DNA from 4 places in the Streptosporangium sp. NPDC049078 genome. Region 1 is predicted to be linked to each of the others. Evidence: riboswitches for the same ligand, from Rfam matches in the RefSeq annotation. Region 1 holds a riboswitch; each other region holds the start of a gene.
The links. Region 1 has a riboswitch for cyclic di-AMP ahead of AB0B90_RS29490 (C40 family peptidase). Riboswitches for the same ligand answer to the same signal wherever they lie in the genome.

Region 1 (7,171 bases):
CGCGCATCCTGGGCGCGATCAGCCCGAGCGGCGCCGCCGCCCCGAAGACCACGGTGTCGCACCCGAACTCGGCGACCAGCTCGGCGGCCCGGCGGGCGACGGCGGGCGTGGGCAGCATCAGCGAGGTGGGGTGTCGTACGACGGGGTACGGCTGGCGCAGGTCGAAGGCCGCGCTGCCGGTCCACCGGGGCGCGTAGACGACGACCGAGCCGGGCGGGCGTCGGGCGACGAGGCCGTACACGAACGACTGGATCCCTCCGGCGCGGGGCGGGAAGTCGTTCGTGACGACCAGCGTGCGGCTCACGGCTCGGGGAGGCCGTTCAGCCCGGCCCAGGAGCGTGCCATGGCGATGCGCTGCGGTGCCGTGGGATGCGATACATAAAGTACATACTCAACGAAATCGGGCGATAAATCCGAAATATTGGTTAATGCCAGCCGTTTCTGCATGGCCACGAACGTCGCGGGATCCCTCGTCAGGTCGAGCGCGTGCAGATCCGCGCGGGCCTCGATATGCCTGCTCACCAGGTTCTGGGCCGGCCCCGACAGGACCGTGGCCAGGCTCAGCACCCCCATCACCAGCCCCACCGCCCTCGGGTCGCCGATTGAGGTGACCCCGGCCCTGCGCCGCACGCCTCCCGCCGAGGTCACCACGTACAGCAGGCACGCCCCGAACGCCGCGCCCAGGCCGCCGACGAGGGTGCCCCACAGCACGTCGTCCGCCTTGGCGTGGCCCAGCTCGTGCGCGACCACCAGCTCGACCTCGTCGGCGGGCGCGCGCAGCAGCGTGTCGTAGACCACGATCCTGCGGGTCGCGCCGAATCCGGAGACGTACGCGTTGAGCGCGGTGGTCCGCCGGGAGGCGTCGGCGACGAGCACGTTCTCGACCGGCACGCCGTCCCTGTCGGCCATCGCGAGCAGGTCGTCGCGCAGTGGCCCGGCCTCCAGCGGCCTGAAGTCGTTGAAGACCGGTTCGATGAGCACCGGGTAGGCGAAAGAGGCCGCGACGGTCAGGACGAACGCCCCGGCCGCCGCGGGGATCCACCAGCGCCGGTAGCGTCGCGCCAGGCCGATCACCGCCACCACCATGATCGCGGTCAGCCCGGCGCCGATGCCGGTGCTCTTGGCCCGGTCCGCCGCCCACGCGGGCCAGGCCTGGGTGGACAGCCCGAAGTCGCGCAGGTAGCCCTCCGACCACATCCCCAGGGGCCAGCGCAGGATCGCCACGGCCACCGACAGCGCCAGCACGCCGAGCAACGTCCGCAGCCACCACGGCCCCGGCAGCCGGTCGACGAGCCGCGCGCCCAGCGGGGTGGCGATCAGCACCCCCGCCACGACCAGCGTCAGGCCGAGCGACAGGTAGCCGGGAAGGCTGACCAGCGCGTCGAACGTCTCGGCCCTGGCGATCTGCTCGGCGGTGAAGTCGCGGGCCGGATCGGGGGTGACGGGCGGAGCTCCGTCGGGCAGCACGCTCCAGGGCGTGGTGAACGCCACGACCGCCAGCGTGACCGCCCCCAGGCCGGCCGTCGCCCATCCCGCCGACCGCACGCCCGAGGGCGCGTCCTTCGTGCTCAGCGTCACGTGAGTTCCTTCCCGAGGTAGTCGCGCCAGGATGCGGTGAACTCGGCCGGCGACAGGCCGAGCGCGCTCCCGACATCGCTACCGTAGAGCCTCACCAGCGCCTTCTCCCCGAAGCGCTCCGCGACGAACCGGCAGGCGAGCCACGCCTCCTCGTACGCCTGCGCGAGCCTCGGCGCCCCGGGGGCGAAGTCGGCCGGTCCCGGCAGACGCTCGGGCAGGACGCCCGCGCGCACCTCGGTGGCCAGCTCGGCGGCGGCCGTACGCACCGCGATCCCGGCGTCGCGGTAGCCCACGTAGTCGGCGAAGCCCTCCGACAGCCACATCGGCACCCGGCCACCACGGGTCGCGCCGGTGGCCACGTGGGCGAGCTCGTGGGTGATCACCACGTCCCTGCCGGTCTCGGTGAGCCTGGCGTATCCCGAGGGCAGGACGATCACCCGGTCCGCGGTCGCCATCGCGGCCAGGCCGCGGGTGCTGCCGGCTCCGGCGAGCGTCGCGGCCTCGGCGTCGCCGGCGGGAAAGAGGATCACCGCGGGAACCGGCCCCCAGATCTCCGCGATCGTCGCGCGGGCGCGGTCGGCCCTCGCCGCCAGATCCCGCAGGACGGCGTCGGGGACGCCGTGGCCGATCACGAGGGAGTGCTCGCCCCTGACGGTGACGGCGGCACCCGGCCACAGGTCGCGGAGGTCGCCCGGGTCCCGGAGGAGGCGCCGGGCGTCGTACGGGCCGTGCGGGAGGAGCGGTGCGGCTCCGGCCAGGAGGGGGCCCGTCCCGGCGAACGGACCGGCGCTCATCAGCGCCAGCATCCCGGCGAGCACGGCGCGGCGCCCTTTCGGGACGGACATACGAGCCGATGGTACTTGACCGGCATCTCGACCGGCATGGAGCGGCCCCGGCCCTCCTGGTGGAGGGCCGGGGCCGCTTTTCCGTGCTCGGGCGTGTGCTTTCGGCACGTGCTTTCGACGCGCCTCCGGCGTGTGCCCGGACGCGGGCTCGGGCTCCCGTACTCGGGCGCGGTGCTCAGGCACCGTGCCCGGGTCCGGCGCTCGGGCGCCGTGCTCGGGTCCGGCACCCGGGTTCGGAGTTCGGGAGCCGCGCTCGACGCGGTCCCGGGTCCCCCACCCGGGCTCAGGCTCCGGGTCGTGCCGCTCCGGCGAAGGAGGACTTGTAGTAGCCCGCCAGCTTCACGACACGAACCGTCTTGCCACTGCTCGGCGAGTGGACCATCCTGCCCTTGCCGACGTACATGCCGACGTGGCCCTTCCCGCTGAAGAACATCAGGTCACCGGGGCGCAGTTTGCTCCACGAGACCTTCTTCTTGATCGCCCTGTACTGGCTGTGGGTGACCCTGGGGAGGGACACACCCGCCTTCTTCCAGGCGTACCGGACGAGCCCCGAGCAGTCGAACGCTCCGGGCCCGGAGGCTCCCCAGCGGTAAGGGGTGCCGATCTGCTTCTTGGCCGTCGAGACCGCCTTACCGGCCCGTACCTTCTGTCGTGCCGCCTTGCTCATCTTGGCCTTGGCCTTGGCCTTCACCTTGGCCTTCGCCGTGGCTGTGGCCGAGGCCTGAGTGACGGTCTTGGTGGTGCTTTCGGTCTTCTCAGAGACGCCGGCCGCGCTGTTGACCAGGATCTCGGGGGGACCGTCCGCCGCCTGCGCCGCCGTGGGCCCGAGGGTGACCGCTCCGGCTGAGGCGGTCAACGTGAGGGCGATACCGCCGAGGGAAAGGCGGAAAAGGCGCGACAGACGAGGGTTGTGCAGGGTGCTGGACAGGATTTCTCCTTGGGGCTTCCACTGATGCCTACCGGGTTAGCTGACGGATTCGGGCTTGGAAGATGCCCTACGGCATAAACATGCCGATTCACCCCTGGCCGCAGCGTGCTGGGCCTTTTGGGTCCCCGGTTCCATGCCTCCTGGCTGCATGGATTCGGCGGGCCGCCGCAATGATCTCCGCCCCCGGGTGGGGGCACGGCGGCCGGCTGGATTCTTATAAGGGAACCGGCCCGAAGACCGACATTCACCGCGACGGCGTGGCTTGCACGTCGCGACGCCAGAAGTTACCCCGATCCCCAACGTTCGGCAAAGCATTCCCCAAATCCGGGAGGGCCGGCCCCCTTCTTGATCTTACTGTTATCCCTGCTTAATGGCCATTTATGCTAATGAGATATGACCCTCGTCACATCCTTCGCATCACGCCCGGCAAATCACGGTTTCGTAATGTTCGTCACACTCATCGTGATCCACCGATGATGGACCGTTCCCGGACGGTCGGCCGGACGCTCTCAGCGCCTGACACAGGTGTAGGCCCCGTAGATCGACTGCTGGAAGTCCGCCTCGACGATCTCGAAGCCGACGGCGTCCAGCATTGGTTCGAGCAGCCATCTGAAGGTGCTGTACTCGGTGCGCAGATGCTCGGCGTAGTCCTCGCGCGTGTAGCCGAGCGCGGGGTCGTCCGCCGCGCCGTCGAGCCAGCGGCCGAACACGGCGTCGGCCTCGTCCGGCCGGAAGTCGAAGATCAGGTCACGCAGGCGCAGGACGCCCCCCGGCCGTACGATCCGCGCGACGCGGTCGAGCGCGACGGCCTTCCAGAGGTCGGGGAGCTGATGGAGTGCGTGGCGGGTGTAGACCGCGTCGGCGGGCGGCCCGGTGTGCTCGTAGGACAGGAAGCCCGCCCGCACGCACTCGACCGCGGAGAGCCTGTTCTCGGCGGCACGGGCGGCCAGGAAGTCGTGCATCGCCGGGGAGACGTCCACCGCCACCACCCGCGAGAACCGCCGCGCCGCGGCCAGGGCGAACTGTCCGGTCCCCGCGCCGAACTCCACCACCGTCGCGCTCTCCCCCACGCCGTGCCTCGCGAGCACGGCGAGGTCCTCTTCGGGGTCGGGCCTGCCCTGCTTCCGGTCGAACCCGGCGACGAACGCGGCGTCGAGGTGCTCAGGTCCGGCGTACGCGAGCTCGTCGGGTATCCATGGTTTGATCATGTTCCGATGCTCGCAGCAGCACCGCGCCCGGCACATCCGGTTTTTTCCGGCGCCCCACCCCACCCGGCGCGGGAGCCTCGCCGTCGCCTCGCAGGCCACTGCGGACGGAGCCGCCGTGGGGCCGCTGAGCCACAGGGGAGCACCGGGGAACCGCCTGGGGCACCGGGCGCCACCGGGGGTCATGGCGGCCACTGACGGCCACTGACGGCCACTGACAACGCCGCGGGGCAACGCTCAGGGGCGGACGGCTCCGACGATACGACGGCCGTAGGACGACAGCGGGACGGTCTTGACGACGTCGCCCGTCTGCGGGGCGTGCACGATCTGGCCGTTGCCCGCGTACATGCTGACGTGGCCGAGGCCCTCGCTGAAGATGAGGTCGCCGGGCTGGAGGTCGCTCAGGGAGACCTTGCGGCTCGCACCCCAGCTCCACTGCTCCCAGGTCGTCCGGGGAAGGGAGACTCCCCCGTTGCGCCAGGCGCCCTGGACCAGGCCGGAGCAGTCCCAGCCTGCCGGGCCCGTGCCGCCGTACCGGTAGGGCTTGCCGATCTGGGCGAAGGCGAACTGCAGGGCGGCGCGGGCGTTGCCCGAGGCTGAGCCGGTGTACTGGACCCCGGTGCTCTGCGGGTTGCCCACCTTGAAGGCGTTGAGCTCGCGCAGGAGCTTCGTCTGTGCCCTCACCATCTTTTCGGCCTTGGCCTTCTCCTCGGCCAGCTCGTCCCGCGTCTTGTCGGCGTCGACCAGGGCCTTCTTCGCCTCGTCCCGGCCGATCCGCAGCGCCTTGGTGGCCTCGTCGAAGGCGTTCAGCGACTGGGCGCGGGAGGTGGACATCTGGTCGGCGGCCGCCAGGCCGCTCAGCAGGGCACCGGGGTCGGACTGGTAGATCATGCCTTCCCAGCCGTTGATCGACCCGACCTGGTAGCTGCTGACGGCCATCGAGACGAGCTCCTTGCGCAGCCCGGCGACCTGCTTGTTCTGGCGGGTCAGATCGGCGTTCAGATCGCCGTACTTCTTCCTGGCCCGCTTCCACTTCTCCGAGGCCTGGTTGTACTTCTCGACGATCTGGTCGGCCTGCTCGTTGAGCTTCTCCAGCTTCTTCTTCGCCTCGGCGGGGGTCGGCCTCAGCTGGGCGGACGCTCCGCTCACCGGCATCGTCAACAGCGCGAGAGCGAGCCCTACCGCCACCGGTATCCGAATCAGTCCAACCGGCAAACCCGCCACGGCCACGTCAACGCCTCCCGACTGCACCAGACCTGCGGCGAATAGTACAGAAGAAGTAATGGTTGACTCACCTTTTCACCGGGTTTGCTCCTTGTTCGCAGGTGACCGCTTTACCCGCGGCCGACGGCTTTCTCCCCGGAGGGCGTCGTCGGCCGCGGGAGACGGCCCTGTCAGGAGCGGTACCTCGGACGCAGGGGGGCACCGTGGGAAGCGCCCCCTGGGAACGGGTGGTGTCCCGGCCTCGGAAAGCACTCCCGCCGGTACTCCGGTCGCACTACCCGCAGGCGGCGATGTCGCAGATCTTGGCGGTCATCCTCCTGGCGTCGCGCAGCTGGACGCTCCAGTCGCCCTTCGCCGGCTTGTCGTACTCCCCCGCCCAGAGATAGACCAGGACGGCGTTGCCCTTCCTGACCAGCACGCTCCGGTCACCGCCCACCCCGGCCTTCCTGCCGTAGTGGACCTGGCCGGAGATCCTCAGCGCCTCGTCGCCGAGCCCGGTCAGGCGCGAGGAGGCGTAGCGGTAACTCGCGCCGGAGTCGGTCCTGGCCGCGCACTTGACCAGGGCGGCACGCACCTGGGCGACGGCCGAGGCGGCCGAGGCCCGTGAGCCGTACAGGATCACCTGCTCGACCTTCATGAAGTCCGGCACGCCGGTGAAGGTCACCGTCCGGGCGGCCACGCGGCCGGTCGCGGCCAGTGTGCGCCTGTCGCACGGGTTGACGGCGAGCCTGGCCTTCGCCGAGTTGCCGACCGTCCAGTTGGTCTCGGGATCGTTGTCCTTCTTGGCGGCGTCCTTCTCGTACAGCAGGAAACCTCTGGGAATGGCGGCCGCCTCGGCCGTCGCGGGGGTGGTGACGGTCGCCCCTGCGGCCAGGACGGCGAGGGCGAGCGTTATGATCTTCTTCATCTGGACCCTTTCAGCACGGAGACCCCCGCCTTCAGCCGTGGGGAGAAAGTCAACGAATCGAGCCTCCTGGGTGATCCGATGCCCCACGACCTGAAAAGGTTTACGCGCGGCCCAGACGTCTGAGAAGAAGCACCGAGGGCACCGGCCTCGCGCCCATCCTGCGCACCGACTCGGCCACCTCGCGATCCGAGGAGACCACCGCGATCGCGCGCCCCGCGGGCTCGGCGCGGACGAGCTGGCGGATCAGGTCGTCGGCGATCTGGTTCGGGGCGCTGAACAGCACGCGCACCCCCCTGGGTGCCGACACCGGGACCGGCCCGTTCAGCTCGGCGCCGTCGAAGACGCAGGTCAGCTCGGTGCGGGTCTGCGCGTAGAGCGCGCCGAGACCGGTGAGAAGGCGGCTTCGCTGGTCGGCCAGGGTGAACGTTCCGTAACCGGCCTTGGTCACGTTGTAGCCGTCGACGATCAGATGGATCTGTGGCAG
Region 2 (7,171 bases), on a different contig from region 1:
CAAGTCGGGGAAGTTCGACCGCCTGGCCTGATCACCCCCGAAAGGTCGGACATCTTCTAAAGAAGGTGAGGCGAAAATGGATCTGAGCTCCGCCGCATGGCGGAAGTCGTCGCTCTCCGGAGACAACGGCGGTCAGTGTGTCGAGGTCGCCGCCAACCTGCCTGGCGCGGTCGCGGTCCGCGACAGCAAGGACCCGCACGGCCCTCACCTGCTCTTCACCTCTACCGGGTGGCGGTCCTTCGTGCACGGCATCAAGGCGGGAGACTTCGACCGTCTGATCTGAGCCGGGATTGAACCGTTCTTGGTTATCCCTTAATGGCGAGGAGTCGCCATCGCAACCCCCGATCGGTCACCGGTCGGGGGTTCTGTGCGTCCAGTAACAGTCTCGGGACAAGCCGGGATAAGAAGTCCGAGCAATCATGTGAGGTATCGGGGTCGGCCCACACCGACGTGGTGGTGAGCGCGCCGAACACGGCACCTCGCGCGGTGAGCGGCGTTAACCTCGCCAGACGGCCGATCTCCGGCGCCTCATCGGCGAATCCGGTACAGCGCATGCCGCCGTAGCGGCCCCTCGGGCACGTTCGGGTGATCGAAGTCTGCGTTGGGGTCACGGGTCATGCCGATCCGGCGCATCACCGCGTGGGACCGCAGGTTGGTGGTGGTCGCCATTGCGACGATCTCCGGCAGTTCGAGGGTCTCGAAACCGAAGGTCAGGCAGGCCAGGGCGGCCTCGGTGGCGTAGCCGTGGCCCCATGCCGAGCGCGCCAGCCGCCAGCCGATCTCCACGCCGGTGAACGGCATGCCCTCGACCGGATTCAGGCCGGTGAAGCCGATGAACTCACCGGTCGCCACGACCTCCACCGCCCACCACCCGTAGCCCCGCCTGCCGATTTCTTCCTGGATGCGGGTGAGGAAGGCGGCACTCTGCTCATGTGTCAGCAGGTCCGGGAAGTGTTCCCTGACCTCGGGGTCGGCGTTCATCGCGGCCCAGGGATCCAGGTCGGAGTCTCGCCACTGGCGGAGCAGGAGACGGTCGGTGCGTGGTTCGAGCATGCGGCCACGCTAACGTGATCAAACTTGGGGAGTCGATCGGTTTCGCCGAACGGCGATCCCGGTCCGTGGCGGGGGACTATCGGCCCACGACGGAGACCTCCCGGTCAGGTGCCGGATGTTCAGCGGGGCGAACCCGATCGAACCGTCGTCGGCCTCGTACGAGACGGGGGCAACCGACGGCGCCGCGTCGTCTTTTCCCGATAGCGTCCAGCCCTCAGACAGGCGCCGACCCGCAGATGGGACTACCGTGAAGAAGCTGATCGTCCGGCTCTGGAGGCTCGTCAACGGTTCGCTCCAGTGGCGCATCCTCTGGCTCCGGCACGCCAAGTTCACGGTCGGGGTGACCGGAATCGTCCGTGACGCGGATGGCAACGTGCTCCTGCTGAAGCATCGTTTCTGGCCGGTGGGCAGGCAGTGGGGGCTGCCCACAGGGTGCGCGAACAGGTCGGAGACCTTCGAGGACACGGTCCGCCGCGAGGTGCGCGAGGAGACCGGGCTGAAGGTCAACGTCGGAGAGCTCGTGCAGCTCAAGAGCGGCTACAAGCTCCGCCTGGAGGTGGCGTACGAGGCCGAGTTCGTCGGGGGCACGCTCAAGCTCGACGACTTCGAGATCCTGGAGGCGAGATGGTTCGCGCCATACGATCTGCCGAAAGAAATGCAGGAGGCACATCGCCTCCTCATTCACCGCAAATAGGTCTGGTTCCCGATCTGGGTTGTGTCCTGCCTGGTGTCGAGCGAGCATCTCGAAGGCGATTCGGCTGCACGCAGTCTTCTGATCGATGGGTCTCCCGGCGCACTCGCGCCGGGAGACGCTCAGGCGGCCGGTTCCTCGACGATGGAGTCGACCCGGTCGGGATAGAAGGCGACATGGTCCTTGATCTCGGCGACGGCCGGATGCGGCGACTCGTAGAACCACACCGCGTCCACCGCCTGCTTTCCCTCCACCGTGACGGTGTAGTAACTCGCGTCGCCCTTGAAAGGACAGTAGGTGGCGGTGTCGGTCCGCTCCAGCAGCGAGCGGTCGACGTCGGTGATCGGGATGTACTGCACCGGCGGGTACGCCGCCTCCCGCAGTGTCAACGCGCTCCGCGAGTCGGCGACCACCCGGCCGGCCACCGAGACGACGATCCGGGCCGGGTTCGGCGTGATCGTGATCGGGTGACTGGGGCTGGGCTCCAGGATGGGCTTGTCGGTCATGACGAGAACCCCTTTCTGTCATATCCAGTCTGCCGGACCCCGGACCCTGAACCGCGTCGCCGTCCCCTACCCGGTGGAGGGGAGATCTGTCGCCTCCCGCTCAGGCGGGGCCGACGCCGGAGATCTGGTAGCGAGACACCTCGGCGTCGCGGATCATCGTCTCCTGGCCGTCGCTCGGCCCGGAACCCCGGAAGGCGTCGAGGGTCTCCTCCGACTCCCAGCGCTCGTAGACGTTGATCCGGCCGGTGTCGACGAGGTCGGCGCCGAGCGTGAAGTCGAGGCAGCCGGACGCGGCGCGGGCCTGCTCGATCACGCTCACGCATCCCTTGAGGTAGTCGTCACGGGCATCGGGGTCGACACGGATCCAGCCGGAGATAATGATCACGCCGGCAGGGTACGGCCCGCCACCGACATTTAGCCTCGCTCATGGACACGCGTGCCCCCTTTTCGCGTTGTCCTGGCCCACCGCGCCCCCTCCTCGTCGGCCGCGTATATAAAGGTGTCCGTCCTCCGCGCCGGTCGCGCATTCCAGACGTCGATCCTTCCGCGCCGGTCGCGCATCTCGGGCGTCGATCTTTCCGTACGGTTCGCGCATATCAGGTGTCCGCCGGGCACGTAGGATTCGACGGCTGGGCAGGCGACGACGAGGACGACGAGGACGACGAGGACGACGAGGACATGGTGTGAGCTTTGATCTCGGAGTCTGGTTCGCGGCCGGACCGATCACCGCGCGGGAGGCCCTTCTTCGATATCTCGCCTGGGGCGAGAGCGGAGCCGCGCCCGGTGAGCCGCGCCCGGAGGTGGCGGCCTTCTACGAGGAGTTGACGGCGCTCTTCCCCGACCTGACCGTCGAGAACTACGGCGCCTCACCGTGGTCCGAGCCGCTCACCGTGGGGGAGGACTTCGTGCTGATGAACGCGGTCTTCCCACGGGCGGGGGAGGTGTGCCGCGTGGTCCTGGAGATGACGCGGCGCCATCCCCTGGTGCTCTTCGAGCCCTAGCTCTCCGGCTTCGCGGGCCTGTCCATTACCCCCGAGACTCACGGCGCCCTCGCGGACGTGACGTGCGGCCCCGAACGGCCTCGTTGAGCATTCGTCGGGCGTGGAGGGGTGGCACCCGCTCGGCTTCGTTCCTCTCTGTACCGATAATTTTTGCCTGGACCAGGGCAGAACTGTCCCTCGGGGTGGTTGACAGGCCAAAATTGATCCGTGGTCAGGATCGGATCGGTAGAGATGAGCGATTGCGAGCGTGAGAGACTCCCGCCAGTTCTGGGCCAGTTGTTCGCCGATGGGGGAGAAGGAGCCCACGAAGGCGAGGGGGACGGGGGAGGCGGGGGCAGGAGGCTCTCGGTGGAGTTGCCGCCGGGGGACGTGGTGTGGCCCGACCCCGGTTACGCTCAGCTCGCGGTCCGTCGCCGTCCGGCGTTCTGGCTGAGTGAGGTGACGGTCTCCGGTGAGTACTGGGCCCGGTTGAGGGCTCAGCACGAGCAGTCGGGCCTGTGGCCGGTCCTGCTGGAGGACTCCGTCCAGCCCTGGTCGGCGGGTCAGATCGCCCCCGACACCGCCGCTCAGATCGACAACTACAACGCCGCCGCGTTCATGGCCGAGGTGTGGTCCGACTGGATCGAGAGGGCGACCCTGGACCAGCTCGAACTCCTCGATCCCTACGGTCCCGAGTGTCCGGGCCCGGCGCCGGCGGGAAGGCTCGCCGCCGATCCCGGTGTGGTCGCCGACTGGTACGCCGGGCTGGTGGCCGAGCGCAGGACCCCGCTCGGGCTCGTCGCGGTGGAGCGCGGGGCCGACGCCCTGGCCGTGATGGGCTGGCAGGGCGCCCTGAACCACAACGAGTGGATGGTCCCGCTCGCGGCCGTCGTACGGAGCTGGGAGGAGAGGTTCGGGGTGCGGGTGGTCGGAATGGGGTTCAACACCCTCGACCTCAGCGTCGCCGCGCCGCCGACGACCTCCGAGCACGCCCTGCACGTCGCGGCGGAACACTGGACGTTCTGCCCCGACAGCATCATCCAGGGAGCGGGGACCCTCGTCGACTACGCCGAGCAGATCAAGGGCAGGAACGCCTGGTCGTTCTGGTGGGACTGACCGGACGGGGATGACCCGCTGGGTGGGGGAGATCCCGTGCGGGTCTCGGTGAGGGTCCCGCGATGGGCTGTCGACCCCCGGTGAGGAGGCCCTGTGTGGGTCTCGGGGGAGGAGCTTCGTCCCGCGGGCGGGGGTGCCGGCCGCCGGCGGGAAGGCCCTCGTACGGGTCCGGGGCGGGGGTTCTCGCGGCGGATACCGGGTTGGGGAAGGCGTTCTCGCTGGTAGGGCGGGTGCCGACCTGGCGGGGCGATCGATGGGGCTTCCTTGAAGCTTGTAGGTAGATCTTCTGGGTTTTTCATGGTGTTTGCTTTGCTTTGTCCGGTTTGGTGGGTAGTGTCCACTGTTATCGGTTGGCGACCTGCCCTTCACAAGAGGAGGCGGCCGGCCGACGTCGAATCCCGAGGGCCCGCAGGGCTCCGGAGCCGGGGAACCAATTTTCCGGGGTGAATCCGCCGCGAACGCGCGGCGGTAGGGCAACTCCACCGCCCGAACCCGTCAGCTAACCCGGTAGACGAGATGGAGAGGAGATCCCCTCATGGATCACCGCGTCACCACGTCGGTGGACCCCCTGTCGGCACCGACCACCTGAACTTCAACGCCGCCCCCCGTCCCCTCGACCTCGCCGCCGCGCCTGATCGTGGCACCTTCAGGACCGTGCTCCGCGTAGCGATCGGCTGATCCGGCTACGCCACCTTTTCCGATGAGCGCGTCCCCGCCAGTGCACCCCTTCGGTGTTCGCACCTGGCCGCCCCGTTCCCTCGCGAAAGAGCCATTTCTCCATGCACCCCTCCTTTGGTATGCACAAGAACGACCTGAACACGCCCTGTCCGGGCGAGCGATCCCCGTACAGGAACACCTCCCTCGGGCGCGGCCTCGCCGCGGCCCTCACCGCCGCGAGCCTCCTCGTCTCCGGCGGTGTCGCCCTCGCGCTCCCTGCCTCCGCGGCCCCCGCCTCCGCGGCCCCCGCCTCCACCCGCCTCGCGAACGACCCGGCGGCGGGCGCGCCCGCCGGTACCGAGGCCGTTCTCCTCCAGGGCGCGACCACGGCCTCCTACTTCTGGGACGACTCCTCGGGCCGGGCCGGTGACACCGGACTTCCCGCCAGCGGCAAGCCGATGCAGAAGGGCATGATCGCCAGCCCGAGCTGGCCCCTGTTCACCGAGGGATACATCCTCTACAAGGGCAAGAAGGCGAAGTTCTTCGTCGGCGACCGCGGCCCGGGTAACCCCTCCAACCAGGGCATCATGATCGACATCGACGCCAAGACCTTCGCCGACCTGACCGGCGGCACGTTCAACGCCGGCACGCTCGGCGTGGACGGCAACGGTGGCATGGGCCACATCGACATCCAGTACGTCGTCACCAAGTGGGGCGGCGGCACGGGGATCAAGAACCACCCGGTCGCGTTCTCCACCGGCGCGTGGAACCGCAGGGACACCAACCCGGCCCAGCCGCCGACGACCGTCTTCGCGATGGCGAGGAAGCTGGGCATCGGCCTGCAGACCCAGCTGGTGAGCGCGGAGGCGCGACCCTGGCTCGGCAAGCCCAAGGTGATGGTCGAGCATGTCTCCGAGTACGTCCCCGGCGGCGTGGCCGCAGAGGAGAACTGACCCCGACGGTGTGGCGGCCGGGCAGAGACGGTCCTCGTCACCGGCCCCGACGGCGCGGCCACCGGGCAGAGACGGTCCTCGTCACCGGCTCCGACGGTGTGGCGGCCAAAAAGAGCCGTCACCGTCCCCGGCGGCGCGGCCATCGGGAAGAACCATCCTCGAAACGCCGAGGGTTCCGGTGCGGTCCGCGCCTGCCGGGGCGCGGACCGCGAACCAAAGGGTCAGACTTCGAGCTTCTCCTCGATGCCGCGCAGGCTGTGCCGGGCGAGCGCGAGGTTGGCCCGGTTCCGGTCGAGGGCCAGGTAGAGGAACAGCCCTTTACCGCTCCGGCCCGAGATCGGGCGGATCACGTGATACTGCGTGCCGAGCGTGATGAGGATGTCCTCGATGCCGTCCTTGAGACCGAGCGACTCCATGGTCCGCATCTTCGCCCTGACGACCTCGGTGTTACCCGCGGCCGCGACCTGGAGGTCGAGGTCCTTGGACCCGCCGAGCGCGCCGAGCGCCATCCCGCTGTTGTAGTCGACGACGACCGCGCCGATGGCACCGTCGATCGCCATCATCTCCTTGAGCGAGATGTCCATGTTGCCCATTACTGTCTCCGATCACTGGGATATCGATGTGCGTGAGCTGACGGCGGCGAGTCGGTCCGCCGTTCTGCGGCCCTCCAGCCTGAGCAGCCCGAGATTGGTCCCCGGGCGTGCCAGGACTGTGAGAACGATCTTGGGTCCGGCGGCGTAGAACGCCGCGTAGCCGTTGGTTCCGGAGATGAGCGTCTCCTCGAAGGCGCCCTTGCCGGCGATGCCCGTCATCCGGCGGCTCAGGGCGAGCACCGCGGAGGAGAGCGCGCCCGTCTGCTCGACGTCGTTTCTCAGGTCGCTGGCTATCGTCAGGCCGTCGACACTGCACGCGATGCTCCCGTCCACGTCGGGTACGCGTTCTCGCAGCATCGCCATCTCACGGCGTATCTCCTCGCGCAGTTCCACCGGCATCCTCCTTCCGATCAACTTCAGCGTCCGTAGCCTTATCGGCATGTGACCGGGCTCAAGTCATTGCCTCCAATGCGTTCCTGAGCCGGATGAGCAGGTTGACGTCGGCCGGGTCCCCGTTCGCCCTGGGGATCCACTCCGACGTCTCCACGGAGCCCGTCCCGGCCGCCGGGATCTCCGTGGCGCCCTTCGTCCGCCTGGGCAGCGGGTCCGGGGCGGCGGGGGC
Region 3 (7,171 bases), on a different contig from region 1:
TCCGTCGCCCTCGACGGCGGTGGAAGGTGCTCAGCAGATCTTGTGGACCCAGCTGTGCGGGTCGGGACGGGTCCCGTACTGGATCCCCACGAGCTCCTCGCGGATCTTCGAGGTGACGGGCCCCTGGGTGCCGTCGCCGATCGTCCAGGCGCGGTCGGCGCCCTTGACCGAGCCGACCGGGGTGACGACCGCGGCGGTGCCGCAGGCGAAGACCTCGGTGAGCTCGCCCGTCTCGCAGCCCTGCTGCCACTCCTCGACCGACAGGCGCCCCTCCTCGGCCTGGAGGCCGAGGTCGGAGGCGAGGGAGAGGATCGAGTCACGGGTGATGCCGGGCAGGAGGGTGCCGGTGAGCGCCGGGGTGAGCAGGCGGTCTCCGTAGACGAAGAACAGGTTCATCCCGCCCATCTCCTCGACGTAGCGGTGCTCGCCCGCATCCAGCCAGACCACCTGGTCACAGCCCTGCTCGACGGCCTGGCGCTGGGCGACGAAGGCCGCCGCGTAGTTGCCGCCGCACTTGGCGAAGCCGGTGCCGCCGGGGGCCGCGCGGGTGTACTCGGTGGAGAGCCAGACCGTCACGGCCTGCCCGCCTCCGAAGTAGGCCGCCGCCGGAGAGGCGATGACCATGTACTTGTAGCTCCTGGACGGGTAGTTGACGCCGAGCGCCGGCTGCGTGGCGATCATGAAGGGGCGCAGATAGAGGCTGTGCCCCGGCGTGGTCGGGACCCACTCGCGGTCGGTCTGGACGAGCAGCTCCAGCGACTCGACGAACGTCTCCTCGGGCAGTTCGGGCATGGCCATCCGCAGCGCGGAGCTGTTGAAGCGGGCGGCGTTCGCCTCCGGCCGGAAGGCCACGATCGCGCCGTTCTCCTGGCGGTAGGCCTTGAGCCCTTCGAAAAGCTCCTGCGCGTAGTGGAAGACCGACGTCGCGGGGTCGAGGCTGAGCGGGCCGTACGGCATGAGCCTGGCGTCGTGCCAGCCCTCACCCTCGGTGTAGTCGATCGAGATCATGTGGTCGGTGAAGACCTGACCGAACCCGGGACTCGCCATTACCTGCTCGCGCTCTGCCGCGGTGCGAGCGTGGTCGGAGAGCTGCACGTCGAAGCTGAGCTTCTGAGCGGTGGTCATCGCACGGATCCTTCTCTTGAGGTCTGGCTTACCCTTGGGTCCATTCTGCGTCGGACCGGGTAACGGGAAACTACTCCATCCATGCCGAAAACCGGCAGTGCTGGAGAAACAAAAACGCGCCTGGCGGCTCAGGTGAGCCGCCAGGCGCGTCGGGGTCGAGGGAGGCGGCTTCCTCAGCCGGCTACTCGGGCGGTGATGTCGTCGCCGATCTCGTGGGTGGTCCGGCCGGCCCGGCCGGCCGTCCGCTCGACCAGGTCGTCGGCGACGGCCTGCTCGACCCTGGTGGCCTCGGCGGCCATACCGAGGTGGTCGAGGAGCATGGCGACCGACAGGATCGTGGCGGTCGGGTCGGCCTTGCCCTGGCCCGCGATGTCGGGGGCGCTGCCGTGAACCGGCTCGAACATGCTCGGCGCGGTGCGGTCGGGGTTGACGTTGCCGCTCGCCGCCAGACCGATGCCGCCGGCGATCGCCGCGCCGATGTCGGTGAGGATGTCACCGAAGAGGTTGTCGGTGACGATCACGTCGAAGCGCTCCGGCTGGCTGACGAAGAACATCGAGGCCGCGTCGACGTGGCAGTAGTCGGTCTGGACCTCGGGATATTCCAGGCCGACGCGGTCGAAGGTGCGGGCCCAGAGGTCGCCGGCGTAGGTGAGCACGTTGGTCTTGTGGACCAGCGTCAGCTTTTTGCGGGGGCGGCCGAGCGCCTTGTCGAAGGCGTAACGCACGACGCGCTCGACGCCGTAGGCGGTGTTCAGCGACTCCTGGGTGGCGATCTCGTGCGGCGTGCCCCTGCGCATGACGCCACCCGCTCCGGCGTACGGGCCCTCGGTGCCCTCGCGGACGACGATCATGTCGATGTCCTCGGGGCGGGATCCGCCCAGCGGCGTCTCGACGCCGGGGAAGAGCTTGACCGGGCGCAGGTTCACGTAGTGGTCGAGCTGGAAGCGGAGCTTGAGCAGCAGGTCGCGCTCCAGGATGCCCGGGGGCACGCTGGGGTCGCCGACCGCGCCGAGCAGGATCGCGTCGTATCCGCGCAGTTCGTCGAGGACCGGGTCCGGCAGGGTCTCGCCGGTTTCGTGGTAGCGCTTGGCGCCGAGGTCGTAGGTGGTGGTCTCCACCTTCGTACCGACCGCTTCGAGGACCTTCAGCCCTTCGGCGACGACCTCGACTCCGATTCCGTCCCCGGGGATGACCGCCAGGCGAATGTTACGCGAATCCATGCAGGCACCTTACCGGTCCGTCTCGGCGATTGAACACCGGTCTCATTCTGCGGACGTGTTCGCACGACAGACCCTCTGATCGTTTTGTCCTTTTTTGCTCCCTATTGACCGTTTAGGGAGGTTTCGTTATGGTCCTCCCATTCACATCACTGCCTAATCCGTACGGGCCATCCCCTTACCGGGCCCGCACGGAGCCGGGGAACCACTCTTTACGGGATCTACCGCACCCCCGAGAACACCGCCCCTCCCCCGGAGCGCGTTCCCGGTCGTCATCAGGCGGATCCCTTGGGGCGAATCAGCGCGTTCTCGCGCCGTAGGGCGGCCTCCACGCCCGAGCCCGACAGCTCACCCGGCCGGCCTTATGGAAGGAATCATCCTGTCCGGCACAGTTCTCCCCCGCGTCCTGTCCATCTCCGCCTCCCTGATCCTCGCCGGCGCCGCGGTGTGCGCGACCTCGACCGCCGCCCTGGCCGCCTCCCCGCCCCCCGCCCCCGGACCCGCGGCGCTCAAAACCCCCACGCTGAAGGAAACGCTGAAGGCGATGGACGTCAGGCCCGCCTGGCAGAAGGCCGTGCAGTGGGCCATGTCCAAGCGCGGAACGCCCTACGTCTGGGGCGGCACCGGCAACGGCGGCTTCGACTGCTCCGGCCTGATGCTCCGCGCCTACGGCGCCGCCGGGATCAAACTCCCCCGCGTCACCTACGACCAGTACGCCGCCTTCTCCAAGAAGATCGCCTGGAAGGACCTCAGAGCCGGTGACCTGGCCTTCTTCAGCGGCCTCGGCCACGTCGGCATGATCACAAAGCCCGGCTACATGGTTCACGCCCCGCAAAGCGGCGACGTCGTCAAGGAGGAGAAGCTCAGCTCCTGGCGCCGCGCCTCCTTCGTCGGCGCGGTCCGCCCCGACCCGCAGGGGGTCCAGCTCGCCAAGCGGGTCGAGCTCGCGATCGAAGTCGTGCCCGGCGGATGAGACACGCCGGCGGATCGCCGCCGGGAGGCCGTGGAGGCCCCGGTGGCGGCGAGAACGGGTTCAGCGGGTGGGGGCACCACCGTTGTCCCTGCGGTCCAGAGCGGTCTGGAGCGCGTCGGTGGCCTCGTCCTCTGTCTCCTCGGGACGGTTCCAGGGATACATGTCGTACATGGCGAATCTCGTCTCGGTCGCACGCGAGCAAGGAAGGTGGTCAAGTCTCCGGTCGGGACTCCGACCAGGCCTGATGTCGAGGGTCCGGATCACGGACCGGCGACGGGGGCTTGGAGCCGGCAAGCGCCACAACACCGCGGCGAGTCGCCGGCCTGCCCCTGTCAGGCCTCGCCGCGGCAGGTAGGAATTACGAGAACCTGGCGCATTTCATTCCAGGCTACCTGCCCACGGAAACGCCGTCTCGCCCGGCGTACACACTTCTCACATGCTGAGACGAGATGTGGCCGCCGCCCCGGTCATCGGGGCGGCGGCCACATCGGTGGACCACGGCCGTGTTTCCCGTACGTCCCCCGATCGGTCCTGGGTGATCGCATGTCGTCCTGGATCGGGAAGGGCCACCGACCCGCGACGACGCGGCACGCGCGGGAAACGGGGCTAGTCGGCCAGGTCGGCCGAGCGGCCGCTGTCGGCGCCGATCTCCGCGCCGATCTGGTCGATCACCTCGGCCGGGATCGCGGTGTCGACGGTGAGGGCGATCAGCGCCTTGCCGCCCTTGGCGTCCCGGGCCACCTGCATCGAGGCGATGTTGATCGAGTGGTCGCCGAGAATACGGCCGACCACGCCGACGATGCCGGGACGGTCGGTGTAGGTGAAGAACGACAGGTGGTCGGTGGGCTCGATCTCCATCTGGTAGCCGTTGACCTCGACGATCTTCGTGATCTGCCTCGGCCCGGACAGGGTGCCGGAGACCGAGACCGTGCGGCCGTCGGCGAGGACGCCGCGGACCGTCACGACGTTGCGCCAGTCGGGGCTCTCGGAGCTGGTGACCAGCTCGACCGACACCCCCCGGTCCTTGGCCAGCAGCGGGGCGTTGACGTAGGTGACCGAGTCCTCGACCACGTCGGTGAAGACGCCCTTGAGCGCGGCCAGCTCCAGCACGCGGACGTCGTGGGAGGCGATCTCACCGCGCACCTCGACGTCGAGCTTGGTGGCGACCTCGCCCGCGAGGGCGGTGAACACCCGGCCGAGCTTCTCGGCGAGCGGCAGACCCGGCTTGACGTCCTCGGCGACGGCACCGCCCTGGACGTTGACCGCGTCCGGCACGAACTCCCCGGCGAGGGCGAGCTTCACGCTGCGCGCGACCTGGGTGCCCGCCTTCTCCTGGGCCTCGTGGGTGGAGGCGCCCAGGTGCGGGGTGACGACGACCTGGTCGAGCTCGAAGAGCGGGCTGTCGGTGACCGGCTCCTTGGGGAACACGTCGATGCCGGCGCCGGCGACGCGGCCCTCCTTGATCGCGGAGTAGAGGGCGTTCTCGTCGATGATGCCGCCCCGGGCGACGTTGATGAGGCGCACGTTCGGCTTGACCGCGTGGAGCTCCCTGTCACCGATGAGACCGATGGTCTCCTTGGACTTGGGCAGGTGCACCGTGATGAAGTCGGCCTCGCTCAGGGCCTCCTCGAGCGAGACCAGCCGGACGCCCATCTGCGCGGCGCGGGCCGGCTGCAGGTAGGGGTCGTAGGCGATCAGTTCGACGCCGAACGGCTGGAGGCGCTGCGCGACCAGCTGGCCGATCTTGCCGAGGCCGAGGATCGCGACGACCTTCTCGTCGAGCTCCACCCCGGTGTACTTCGAGCGCTTCCACTCGCCGCCCTTGAGCGCGGAGTGCGCCTGGGCGACGTTGCGTGCGGAGGCGAGGATGAGGGCGACGGTGTGCTCGGCGGCGCTGGTGATGTTGGAGGTCGGCGCGTTGACGACCATGACACCGGCCTTGGTGGCGGCCTCCACATCGACGTTGTCCAGGCCGACGCCCGCGCGGGCGACGACGCGGAGCCTGGGAGCGTTGGCGATCGCCTCGGCGTCGACCTGCGTGGCGCTGCGCACGATGAGCGCGTCCACGTCGGCGAGGGCGGGCAGGAACTGGGCGCGGTCGGCGCCGTCGGTGTGGCGGACTTCGAAGTCCGCGCCCAGAACCGCGAGACCAGCCTCGGAAAGTTCCTCAGCGACCAGTACGACGGGCTTGTTCACAGGCTGGATCCTTACTAGACGGTGAGGGGTGCACGGACCTCACGTAGTCTATCGGCGCTTGTGAACGCGTTCACGAGTGTCCCGCGATCCGAGACGCTTCGCGCCGCCGGGAAACCCCTCGGAGAGGCTCCGGAGACGGGTGGGACGTGAGGGGATCTCGCGACCCACGAGGCGATTACCCGTCCTTGACAGATCTCATGCACCAAAATTCAAGTTGGTCTTGATCCCAAGAAAACTTCGCTATTACCCTGATAAGCCGTGGTCCACTACCTATCGTTCCTCATATGAGCATCGGGAACCCCGCTCTCGGCAACGTACTCGCGCAGCACGGCGACCCGCACCGGCTGCTCGCGGCGCTGGCCGAATGGGGACTCCTGGTTGCCGTGCGACCCGACCGCTCCGTCGTGCTCGGCACGACCCAGGCCGGTGATCGTGTCCTGCTCGGATACACCTCGGCGGACACCTACGCGCGGCACCGCGGCAGCCACTCGCTGTCGGCGTGCGACGCCGACACCATCCTCGACATCCAGCGCGTCACCGGCGTGCGGGAGATCGTGATCGACGCGGCGGGTCCGGCGGCCGCGGCCGTGCCGATCGAGGACCTCCAGCGCTACCTGCTCTCGACGCGCAGCGGCCCCACGCCCGCGCTGTCGAGCGCGGCGCCGACGGCGTACGCGACCGGGGCGATGGCCACGGTCTCGCGTCCCGCGCCCGCGCGCCCGCAGAGAACGCCGGTGCCGGCAGCGCCCTCCCAGCCGTGGATCCCGGCGCCCCGCCCGCACCTGTCGGGCCCGATGCAGATGGTGGACCCGGGATACCGCCGGTGCGACCACCCGATCCTGCCCGCGCTGCGTGCCGCGATCTCACACCTGCTCGTCGACTACCCGCTCGTCCACCACGTGTGGATCTCCGAGGCCAGTACCTCCTCGGGCGCCCCGGGGATCATGCTGCACGTGAAGGTCCACATGTCGGCGGCCGAGGACGTGGTCAGGGACATCCATCGCGGGGTGCGCGCCAGGTTGCCACAGCTCGCCGCGAGCGAGGCGCCGATCCTGATGGCGAGGGTCGCCGACGCGCGCAGCGAGCAGCGGATGGTCGAGCTGGGCGCCCACGTGGTCTGCGCCGACGTCACCGACTGAGGAACCATCCGGCCGGGCGCGCGATGATCCCGTCCGGCCCCGTCTCCCGCGCCCGAGCATCCCGCCACCGGTTGGCGGGAGCTCGATCCTGCCGCCCCTTGCCTTCCCGCGCCCGGGTGTCGGCAGAGGGCCGATCCTGCCCTCACTCTGTCTCCCCGGGGACCAGTGCCGGAGACCTCGTCCCAGGGATATCGGCTCGTATACGTGGTAGGCGTGGCCGCAAGAGATCTGCATATTCTGGACAGGCTCCGCCCTCGGGGCCGATACTCGGAGGATGAGCTCGACGCATCCCCCGGCCCGTGCCTCCGACGGGGACCGTGATCGCGCGATCAACGAGCTGCGCGACCGTGCCGTCGAGGGGCATCTGTCGCACGACACCTTCCTCGGCCGCGTCGACATGGCTCTGCGCGCACGCAATCAGGGCGAGCTCGACAATCTGGTCGCCGATCTGCCGCAACGCGGCCGGTTTCGCCGGATGGTCACCGAGGCCGTCGCCTCGGCCTCCGACTTCACCAAGCGGG
Region 4 (7,171 bases), on a different contig from region 1:
TCGTGGTATTTTGGTGGAATCTGATGGATTAAGGGGAGTGAGGCGATGCTCGCCCAGCAGCGACAGCAGGCGATCCTGGAAAGGGTGCGCGGCAGCGGCGGGGTCAGGGTCGCCGATCTCGTCCGGGAGCTCGGCGTGTCCGACATGACGATCCGGCGCGACCTTGAGGTGCTCTCCGAACGCGGTCTGGTGGAGAAGGTCCACGGTGGCGCCACCGCCACCGGGCCCGGCTCGACCGAAGAGCCGGGTTTCGCCGCCAAGTCGGTGCGCCAGCAGGCGGAGAAGGAGACGATCGCCCGGCACGCCGCCCGGCTCGTCCGGCCGGCCACCGCCGTCGCGCTCTCCGCGGGCACCACGACCTGGACGCTCGCCCACCAGCTCGTCGACGTGCCCGAGCTGACCGTGATCACCAACTCGATCCGGGTCGCCGACGTCTTCCACCGCTCCCCCAGGGCCGACCACACGGTCGTGCTGACCGGCGGGGTCCGCACCCCCTCCGACGCGCTGGTCGGTCCGGTCGCGGTCTCGGCGATCCGCGGCCTGCACGTCGACACCCTCTTCCTCGGCGTGCACGGTATGAGCACCCGCGCCGGGTTCACCACCCCCAACCTGCTCGAAGCCGAGACCAACCGCGAACTGGTCGCCTCCGCGCACCGCCTGGTGGTGCTCGCCGACCACACCAAGTGGGGCACGGTCGGCATCAGCACGATCGCCGAGCTGGCCGAGGCCCACATCGTGGTCACCGACTCCGGCATGACCGAGAAGGCCCGCGAGGAGCTCGCCGCCTCGGTGGGCGAGATGATCATCACCGAACCCCAGCGCGAGAGCGAGATCGCCGGCCGATGAAGCGTACGATCACCCACCTGGCCGACGGCCGGGAGCTTTTCTACTTCGACCGGCGCGACGACGCCGACCGCACGGCACCCGACCGACGCGACCTGCCGCCCCGTCCCGCCGCCTCCGAGCTGCGCTACGACCCGCTCACCGAGGAGTGGATCGCGGTGGCCGGGCACCGCCAGGGCCGCACCTTCCTGCCCCCCGCCAACGAGTGCCCGCTCTGTCCCTCGACTCCGGGCAATCTCACCGAGGTCCCCTCCTCCGACTACGAGGTGGTGGTCTTCGAGAACCGGTTCCCCTCGTTCTCCGCCCAGCCGGGCGACCACCGGCCGATCGGAGGGTTGAGCGAGGTCCGTCCGGGGGTCGGCAGGTGCGAGGTGGTCTGCTTCACCTCCGAGCACGACTCCGCGTTCTCGCGGCTCTCCCCCGAGCAGGTCGAACTGGTCATGGAGGCCTGGGTCGACCGTACGGCGGAGCTGTCGGCGACGCCCGGCGTGGAGCAGGTCTTCTGCTTCGAGAACCGGGGGGCGGAGATCGGCATCACCCTGGCCCACCCGCACGGCCAGATCTACGCGTACCCCTACGTGACCCCGCGCACCAGGCTCACCCTCGGGGCGGCCGAGCGCCACAGGGAGCGGACGGGCGGCAACCTGTTCGCCGACGTCCTGGCCGCGGAGCGTGCGGCCGAGATCCGGGTGGTGGGCTCGAACGAGCACTGGACGGCCTTCGTCCCCGCCGCGGCGCGCTGGCCCGTGGAGGTCCACCTCTACCCGCACCGCAGGGTCCCCGACCTGGTCGCGCTGGACGCCGGGGAACGCGCGGCGTTCGGCCCCCTCTACACCGACGTGCTCCGCCGCCTCGACGGGATCTTCGGCGTGCCCATGCCGTACGTCGCGGCCTGGCACCAGGCACCGGTCTCCACCGGCCGCGATCTGTCGTACGCGCACATGGAGCTGTTCAGCATCCGCCGCGCGCCGGACAAGCTGAAATACCTCGCCGGGTCGGAGTCGGCGATGGGCGCCTTCGTGAACGACGTGTCGCCCGAGGCGACAGCACAACTGCTGCGCTCTGTTGTCACGAACTGATTACCGCTTGGTCTCGTCTTGAGGTCGCATGACCTGCTGTTTACCACTACTATCCTTCCCACATCGGCTGTAAACGCTGATTTGCCTAATCCCGGGCACCTTGCCCGGGAGCCGGGGAACCACCGCACCTGGGGTGAAACCACTTCGGTGGAAGGGCTTCCTCCAGCCCGAACCCGTCAGCTAACCCGGTAGGCGTAAGGAGAGGAGAGTGCGTGGCGGCCCCGTCCCCCACGTTCCGTCGGCGTGCGTCTCTGGCCCTCTGCCTGAGCTCGATCGTCGTGTTCACCATCGGCGCCCCCACCGCCGGAAGCGCGGACCCCAAGCCCACCGAGGCCAAGCTCCGCGCCGAGCTGGCCAAGCTCGGCAAGCAGGTCGACAAGCTGATCGAGACCTACGCGGCCACCCGCGAGTCGCTCAAGATGGCGCAGAAGGCCGAGATCGTCGCCAAGCAGAACCTGGAAAAGGCCGAGAAGACCTACGTCGAGGCCAAGCGGGAGGTCGACTCCATCGTCCAGTTGCGCTACCAGAGCAGCGGCGGAGGGCTGCCCGCGCTGATGTTCTCCGGCGACATGGGCGCCGCCGCGGTGATGGAGCAGCTCACCGCCCAGCAGGCCGCCCACCTGGAGGGCTTCGTCAACAGCATCGAACGCAGGAAGCGGGCGGCCGAGACGGCCGCCACGCTCACCGACGAGATCGGCGACGAGGCCAAGGAGGTGCAGGCGCAGCGCGAGAAGGCCGAGAAGCTGATCCGCGACATGAAGAACAAGCTCGACCGGCTCGCCCCCACCGGTTCCGGCCGTCGCGCCGACGGCAGCTGGGCGCCGCAGCTGCCCACCGGCGCCGACAACATCACCGACCGCACCCGGATCATGCGCGACGCCGTCATGAGGCGCTTCAACCTGCCGTACTCGGTCGGCTGCTACCGGGCCGTCAACGACGGCGGCGAGCATCCTCTGGGCCGTGCCTGCGACTTCATGATGAGCGCCGGTGGCGCGATGCCCACGGCCGCCAACCTCGCGCTCGGCGACGAGATCGCCGCCTGGGCCATCAAGAACAAGGCCAAACTCGGCGTGAAGTACGTGATCTGGCGCCAGCGCATCAACCACGGCTCCGGCTGGAGGTTCATGTCGAACCGAGGCGGCATCACGGCCAACCACTTCGACCATCCGCACATCTCGATGTACTGATCTCCGGGAGCGGCGCCCGGTCGCGTGAGCGGCGGCTCACCCCTGGGCGCCCCCGTGGGCGAAGGTGGGCGCCGCGCCCGTGGACGCGGGCCGGGCGGCGCCCCCGCCCGCCTGGAGGGGGGCGAGGTCGACGAATATGCGGTAGTCGGAGATCAGGCCGTCGTCGCGGGTGCGCCAGATCGATACGGCCACGACGCCGACGTCCGTGCCGTCGAGCCGCCGGTAGGTCACCTCGGTCTCGGCGATGATGTCGGCGTCCACCTGCCAGTTCCGCACGATCCTGTGCCGCAGGCCGCCGATGGTGGAGAAGAAGTCCCGCAACCCGGCGGCGATGGCCTCGCGTCCCGCCATCGGCTCGGCGTTGCCGAACACCAACGTGGCGTCCTCGGCCAGCAACCGCACGAACTCGTCGGGGTCGAACGAGTCGACCGTCCGGAAAACGCGTCGCACCGCGTCGTCGCTCATGCCGATCCTTCCTCACACCGTCGGGATCACTGGTGGGGACGATACGGGGCGAGGGACGAGGCACAACTATCGCCGGGGTAGGTGTCCCGTCGCCCGAAGGCACACCGAAGGTCTGCGGAACCGGGGTGCGACGGCCAGGTCTGCGCACCGCGCCGGATCGCGGCGCGTCCAGCCCTCCGCACCCCTCGTCAACGGCACCGGCCCCTGGTTCACCGATGCGCGGCCTTCAGGCCGACCTCTCCCAGACATTCCAGTACGGCGTCGACGGACATCAGGAACGGGTCGGACTGCAGAATTCGCGTGTGCATCGTGCTCATTTCCTGACCCGGCAGGATTCCCAGCTCCCGGTCGAGCAGCACGATGGTCTCCTGAAACACCTCCAGCGCCTCCCCTTGGCGACCGGTCCGGTAGAGGGCGAGCATCAGCAGGGTGCGGAACCGTTCGTGGAACGGGAAACGCATGATCAGGCCGCGCAGCTCGGGTATGGTCTCGAAGTGGTTCCCGAGGCCGATGTCCGCGCCGATGCGCAGCTCCAGCAGTGAGGTTCGCAGTTCCTCCAGCCGGCTGACCTCGTGGTCCGCGACGGCGCTCTCCGCCAGGTCCGCGTACGGCCTGCCGCGCCACATGTCGAGCGCCTCCGCCGAACAGCGCGCCAGATCCTTTATGTCGGAGGAGAGCATGGCGTTCAGCGCCTGTTTGGCGAGCGCCTCGAACCTGTGGACATCGAGTTCGTCGGGATGCGTGACCAGCGCGTAGCCCTCACCCCGCTGCTGGATCCGGTCGTGGCCGAGAACATGCCGGAGGCGGAACACGTAGACCTGCATCGCCTTCCGCGGATTCTTGGGCTGTTCGGTCCACAAAATATCCGACAAGATCCCGACGGGCACCGACTGCCCCGCTCTGCTGAGCAGTATGCTCAACAACTTTCGCGGTTTCTGGGCCGGCATCGGCACTTCGACGCCGTTCACGGTAACCGCCAGATCCCCGAGAACGTGGAACTGTACCTCGCCCTCCGGGAGGGTGTTAGGCGACATGTGTTTTCCTTCGCGGGTGGGAAAGGGACGTCGGCCTCTTCATGGGAATGTCGTCTTCTCCGCCGTGCATGCCGTCACGGAACGACGGTCGCGCACGGATCGGGAACGTGAGGTGCCGGTCGATGACAGGCGCGTACGACGTCTCGACGAAGCGCTACCTCGATCAGGGCGGAACTGTGCCGCCGCGCTCGGAACGGGTGGCCGGTGGCTCGGCCGGAAACGTGAATCGCGGATCTCACCGGTCTCGCACCCGATGGGAAGGCCCGGAAAGGGGACCAGAAAGAGGTCGTGAACCGCCTTCGCCCCATGGGCGACGGGACGGGACCCGCTGCGAGCCCTCTGACAGCGCGTACGGTCCCGGGGAGACCATCGCGGGCGCGCTCCGGCGCGGCTCAGGTCACACCACTCCGGCGAGCGCGGCCGCTTCAGCCGAAGGCCGGATCCCGCCCTGTGCTCCCGGTCAAGGTCCGTACGAGCGGGATGTGACCGCCCTTCGCGCGGCGATCCTCCCGATTGATCGCGCGCGGCCGCCCTGTGGCGTGCCCTTCCTGGACGCGCGGCGACATGAACGTGAACCGCTCGCACCGGCGGCGCCCCAAGCCGACCATGTGCCTGTCCACGGTGATTTCAACGTGCCTGAGAACATGAAAACGCACAGCCATCCGGTAGCCCCCATACCTCTTGTCTGCTTCCGGCCATTATACGTAAATGCTGGACACAGTTGTGGCTTTTACCTCAAGCTGAAAAGTTGTCATAAGCGGATATATCTCGCATGAGTTACGGACATGACGTTATGTCTTCATAACGTCATGTCCGTAACCGGCGTTTCCGGCGGACACCGAGCTGCCCCGAGCTGCCCCGAGCTGCCTTCGAGCTGCCCCCGCGCCCCGGCTCGGCGAACCGCGGTGAGGTCACGAGGTGAGATCACGCGGACGCCCGCGGTTAGCCGTTCTCCGCGTCGGCCTTCATCCAGCTCGGCTTCACCGCCATCATTTTCGCGGTCTTGGCGGGATCCCGGTCGACGAGGTCCCCGAGCACCTCGTCCACCCGCTTCAGGACGGCGTCGTCGATCGTCCTGCCGGACGCCGAGGCGTTCTCGGTCACCTGTTCGGGCCTGGTGGCACCGGCGACCACCGAGGAGACCCCCGGCTGCCGAAGCACCCAGGCGATCGCGAGCTGGGCCGCCGAGAGGCCACACTCCCCCGCGAGCGGGAGCAGGGCCTGCACACGTTCGAGGAGCGTCGTGCCCAGAACCCTCCTGATGAAGGTGGGAGCCCGCCCGCCGGCCGTTCCCCGCGACCCGTCCGGCGGCTCCTGGCCCGGCCGGTACTTGCCGGTCAGCACCCCCTGCGCGAGCGGCTGGAAGGCCAGCTGGCCGATGCCCTCGCGCAGGCACAGCGGGACGATCTCCGGTTCGACGACCCGCCACAACATGTTGTACTGCGGCTGGTTGGAGACGATGCGGCTGCGCAGCCCGAGCTCGCCGGCGATGGCCAGCGCCGACGCGATCTGCGGGGCCGTCCACTCGGAGACGCCGAGGTAGAGGACCTTGCCCTGGCGTACCAGGTCGTCGAAGGCGATCAGCGTCTCCTCCAACGGGGTCGTCTCGTCGAAACGGTGTGCCTGGTACAGGTCGAGGTAGTCGGTACGCAGCCGGCGCAGGGACGCCTCGCAGGATTCCACGACGTGCTTGCGGCTCAGGCCACGATCGTTCGGTCCCTCGCCGGTGGGCAGGCAGACCTTCGAGGCGAGGACCAGCGACGATCGTCTCACCCCGTCGAGCGCGGCGCCCAGCACCTCCTCGGCCGCTCCCCGCGCGTAGACGTCGGCGGTGTCGAAGGTGGTGACGCCCGCGTCGAGTGCCGCCCGGATGCACGCGACCGCCTGGTCCCGATCCACCAGTTCGCCGTGGGTGAGCCAGTTTCCGAAGGTGACTTCACTGATCATCAGGCCGCTCTGCCCGAGGTGGCGATATTCCATTGGTCGTCAGGATGCGGCGCCCTCCTTCGAGGAGCCCGTCTTCCCGATCCTCCTTTCAGATGAAGGTCACGATACTGCTCCGCGCGCGGCACGGCGGATCGGTCGCGCGGGCGCCGATCCGCCGACGTGTCAGGACGCGCGACTCCGGTGTGCGTTCCCATCCCTGAACTCGCCCGCCTCGCCCGGACGCGCGTCGTCCCGAGGGATGGACGGGTCGCCTGGGCGACCTCCGGGAAAGACGGTGGCGAGAGGGTGAAAGGCCCTCCTGTAGTAGATCAGCGGAGCACCGTCACGCACGCTGTACGCCTGTACCGCGCCGATGACGACCTCGTGGTCACCCGCGGTGAGCACACTGTGCACGGTGCACTCCAGTGAGAAGAGCGCGTCGGGGACGACCGGCGGGCCGTCCGGGGTGAGTGCTCCCCACCCACCCTTGACCTTGTCCAGGGCCGTCGTCGCGAACAGGCGCGCCACGTCGTCGTGGTGCTGGCGGAGCATGCTCACCGCGAAGCGTCCCGACTCCCGTATGGCGGGCAGCGTGCGTGCGGACCGCGCCAGGCAGACCAGGACGAGCGGAGGTTCG

Region 2: it holds a riboswitch for cyclic di-AMP, as region 1 does, so the genes downstream of both, AB0B90_RS31985 (hypothetical protein) here and AB0B90_RS29490 (C40 family peptidase) in region 1, are expected to answer to the same signal.
Region 3: it holds a riboswitch for cyclic di-AMP, as region 1 does, so the genes downstream of both, AB0B90_RS05975 (C40 family peptidase) here and AB0B90_RS29490 (C40 family peptidase) in region 1, are expected to answer to the same signal.
Region 4: it holds a riboswitch for cyclic di-AMP, as region 1 does, so the genes downstream of both, AB0B90_RS34895 (hypothetical protein) here and AB0B90_RS29490 (C40 family peptidase) in region 1, are expected to answer to the same signal.

What each region holds. Positions count from the first base shown of each region.
Region 1 covers NZ_JBEZEL010000018.1:195,253-202,423, reverse strand. The annotation lists gene AB0B90_RS29505 (glycosyltransferase family 4 protein) at 1-304, opposite strand, end outside; gene AB0B90_RS29500 (M48 family metallopeptidase) at 301-1,578, opposite strand; gene AB0B90_RS29495 (hypothetical protein) at 1,575-2,423, opposite strand; gene AB0B90_RS29490 (C40 family peptidase) at 2,707-3,279, opposite strand; cyclic di-AMP (ydaO/yuaA leader) riboswitch at 3,362-3,521, opposite strand; gene AB0B90_RS29485 (class I SAM-dependent methyltransferase) at 3,861-4,559, opposite strand; gene AB0B90_RS29480 (NlpC/P60 family protein) at 4,794-5,744, opposite strand; gene AB0B90_RS29475 (hypothetical protein) at 6,055-6,687, opposite strand; gene AB0B90_RS29470 (NYN domain-containing protein) at 6,788-7,171, opposite strand, start outside.
Region 2 covers NZ_JBEZEL010000021.1:163,559-170,729, forward strand. The annotation lists gene AB0B90_RS31945 (DUF397 domain-containing protein) at 1-31, shown strand, start outside; gene AB0B90_RS31950 (DUF397 domain-containing protein) at 77-283, shown strand; gene AB0B90_RS31955 (GNAT family N-acetyltransferase) at 529-1,053, opposite strand; gene AB0B90_RS31960 (NUDIX domain-containing protein) at 1,301-1,747, shown strand; gene AB0B90_RS31965 (DUF427 domain-containing protein) at 1,867-2,250, opposite strand; gene AB0B90_RS31970 (antibiotic biosynthesis monooxygenase family protein) at 2,351-2,635, opposite strand; gene AB0B90_RS31975 (hypothetical protein) at 2,934-3,251, shown strand; gene AB0B90_RS31980 (DUF4253 domain-containing protein) at 3,600-4,346, shown strand; cyclic di-AMP (ydaO/yuaA leader) riboswitch at 4,726-4,875, shown strand; gene AB0B90_RS31985 (hypothetical protein) at 5,126-5,956, shown strand; gene AB0B90_RS31990 (hypothetical protein) at 6,178-6,549, opposite strand; gene AB0B90_RS31995 (roadblock/LC7 domain-containing protein) at 6,562-6,942, opposite strand; gene AB0B90_RS32000 (hypothetical protein) at 7,001-7,171, opposite strand, start outside.
Region 3 covers NZ_JBEZEL010000003.1:209,092-216,262, reverse strand. The annotation lists gene AB0B90_RS05985 (branched-chain amino acid aminotransferase) at 31-1,125, opposite strand; gene AB0B90_RS05980 (3-isopropylmalate dehydrogenase) at 1,299-2,345, opposite strand; cyclic di-AMP (ydaO/yuaA leader) riboswitch at 2,501-2,719, shown strand; gene AB0B90_RS05975 (C40 family peptidase) at 2,707-3,315, shown strand; gene serA (phosphoglycerate dehydrogenase) at 3,922-5,511, opposite strand; gene AB0B90_RS05965 (hypothetical protein) at 5,796-6,650, shown strand; gene AB0B90_RS05960 (DUF1707 and FHA domain-containing protein) at 6,925-7,171, shown strand, end outside.
Region 4 covers NZ_JBEZEL010000025.1:102,468-109,638, reverse strand. The annotation lists gene AB0B90_RS34905 (DeoR/GlpR family DNA-binding transcription regulator) at 46-846, shown strand; gene galT (galactose-1-phosphate uridylyltransferase) at 843-1,922, shown strand; cyclic di-AMP (ydaO/yuaA leader) riboswitch at 1,995-2,131, shown strand; gene AB0B90_RS34895 (hypothetical protein) at 2,135-3,109, shown strand; gene AB0B90_RS34890 (nuclear transport factor 2 family protein) at 3,146-3,574, opposite strand; gene AB0B90_RS34885 (AfsR/SARP family transcriptional regulator) at 3,784-4,521, opposite strand; gene AB0B90_RS34880 (aldo/keto reductase family protein) at 5,551-6,588, opposite strand; gene AB0B90_RS34875 (flavin reductase family protein) at 6,718-7,171, opposite strand, start outside.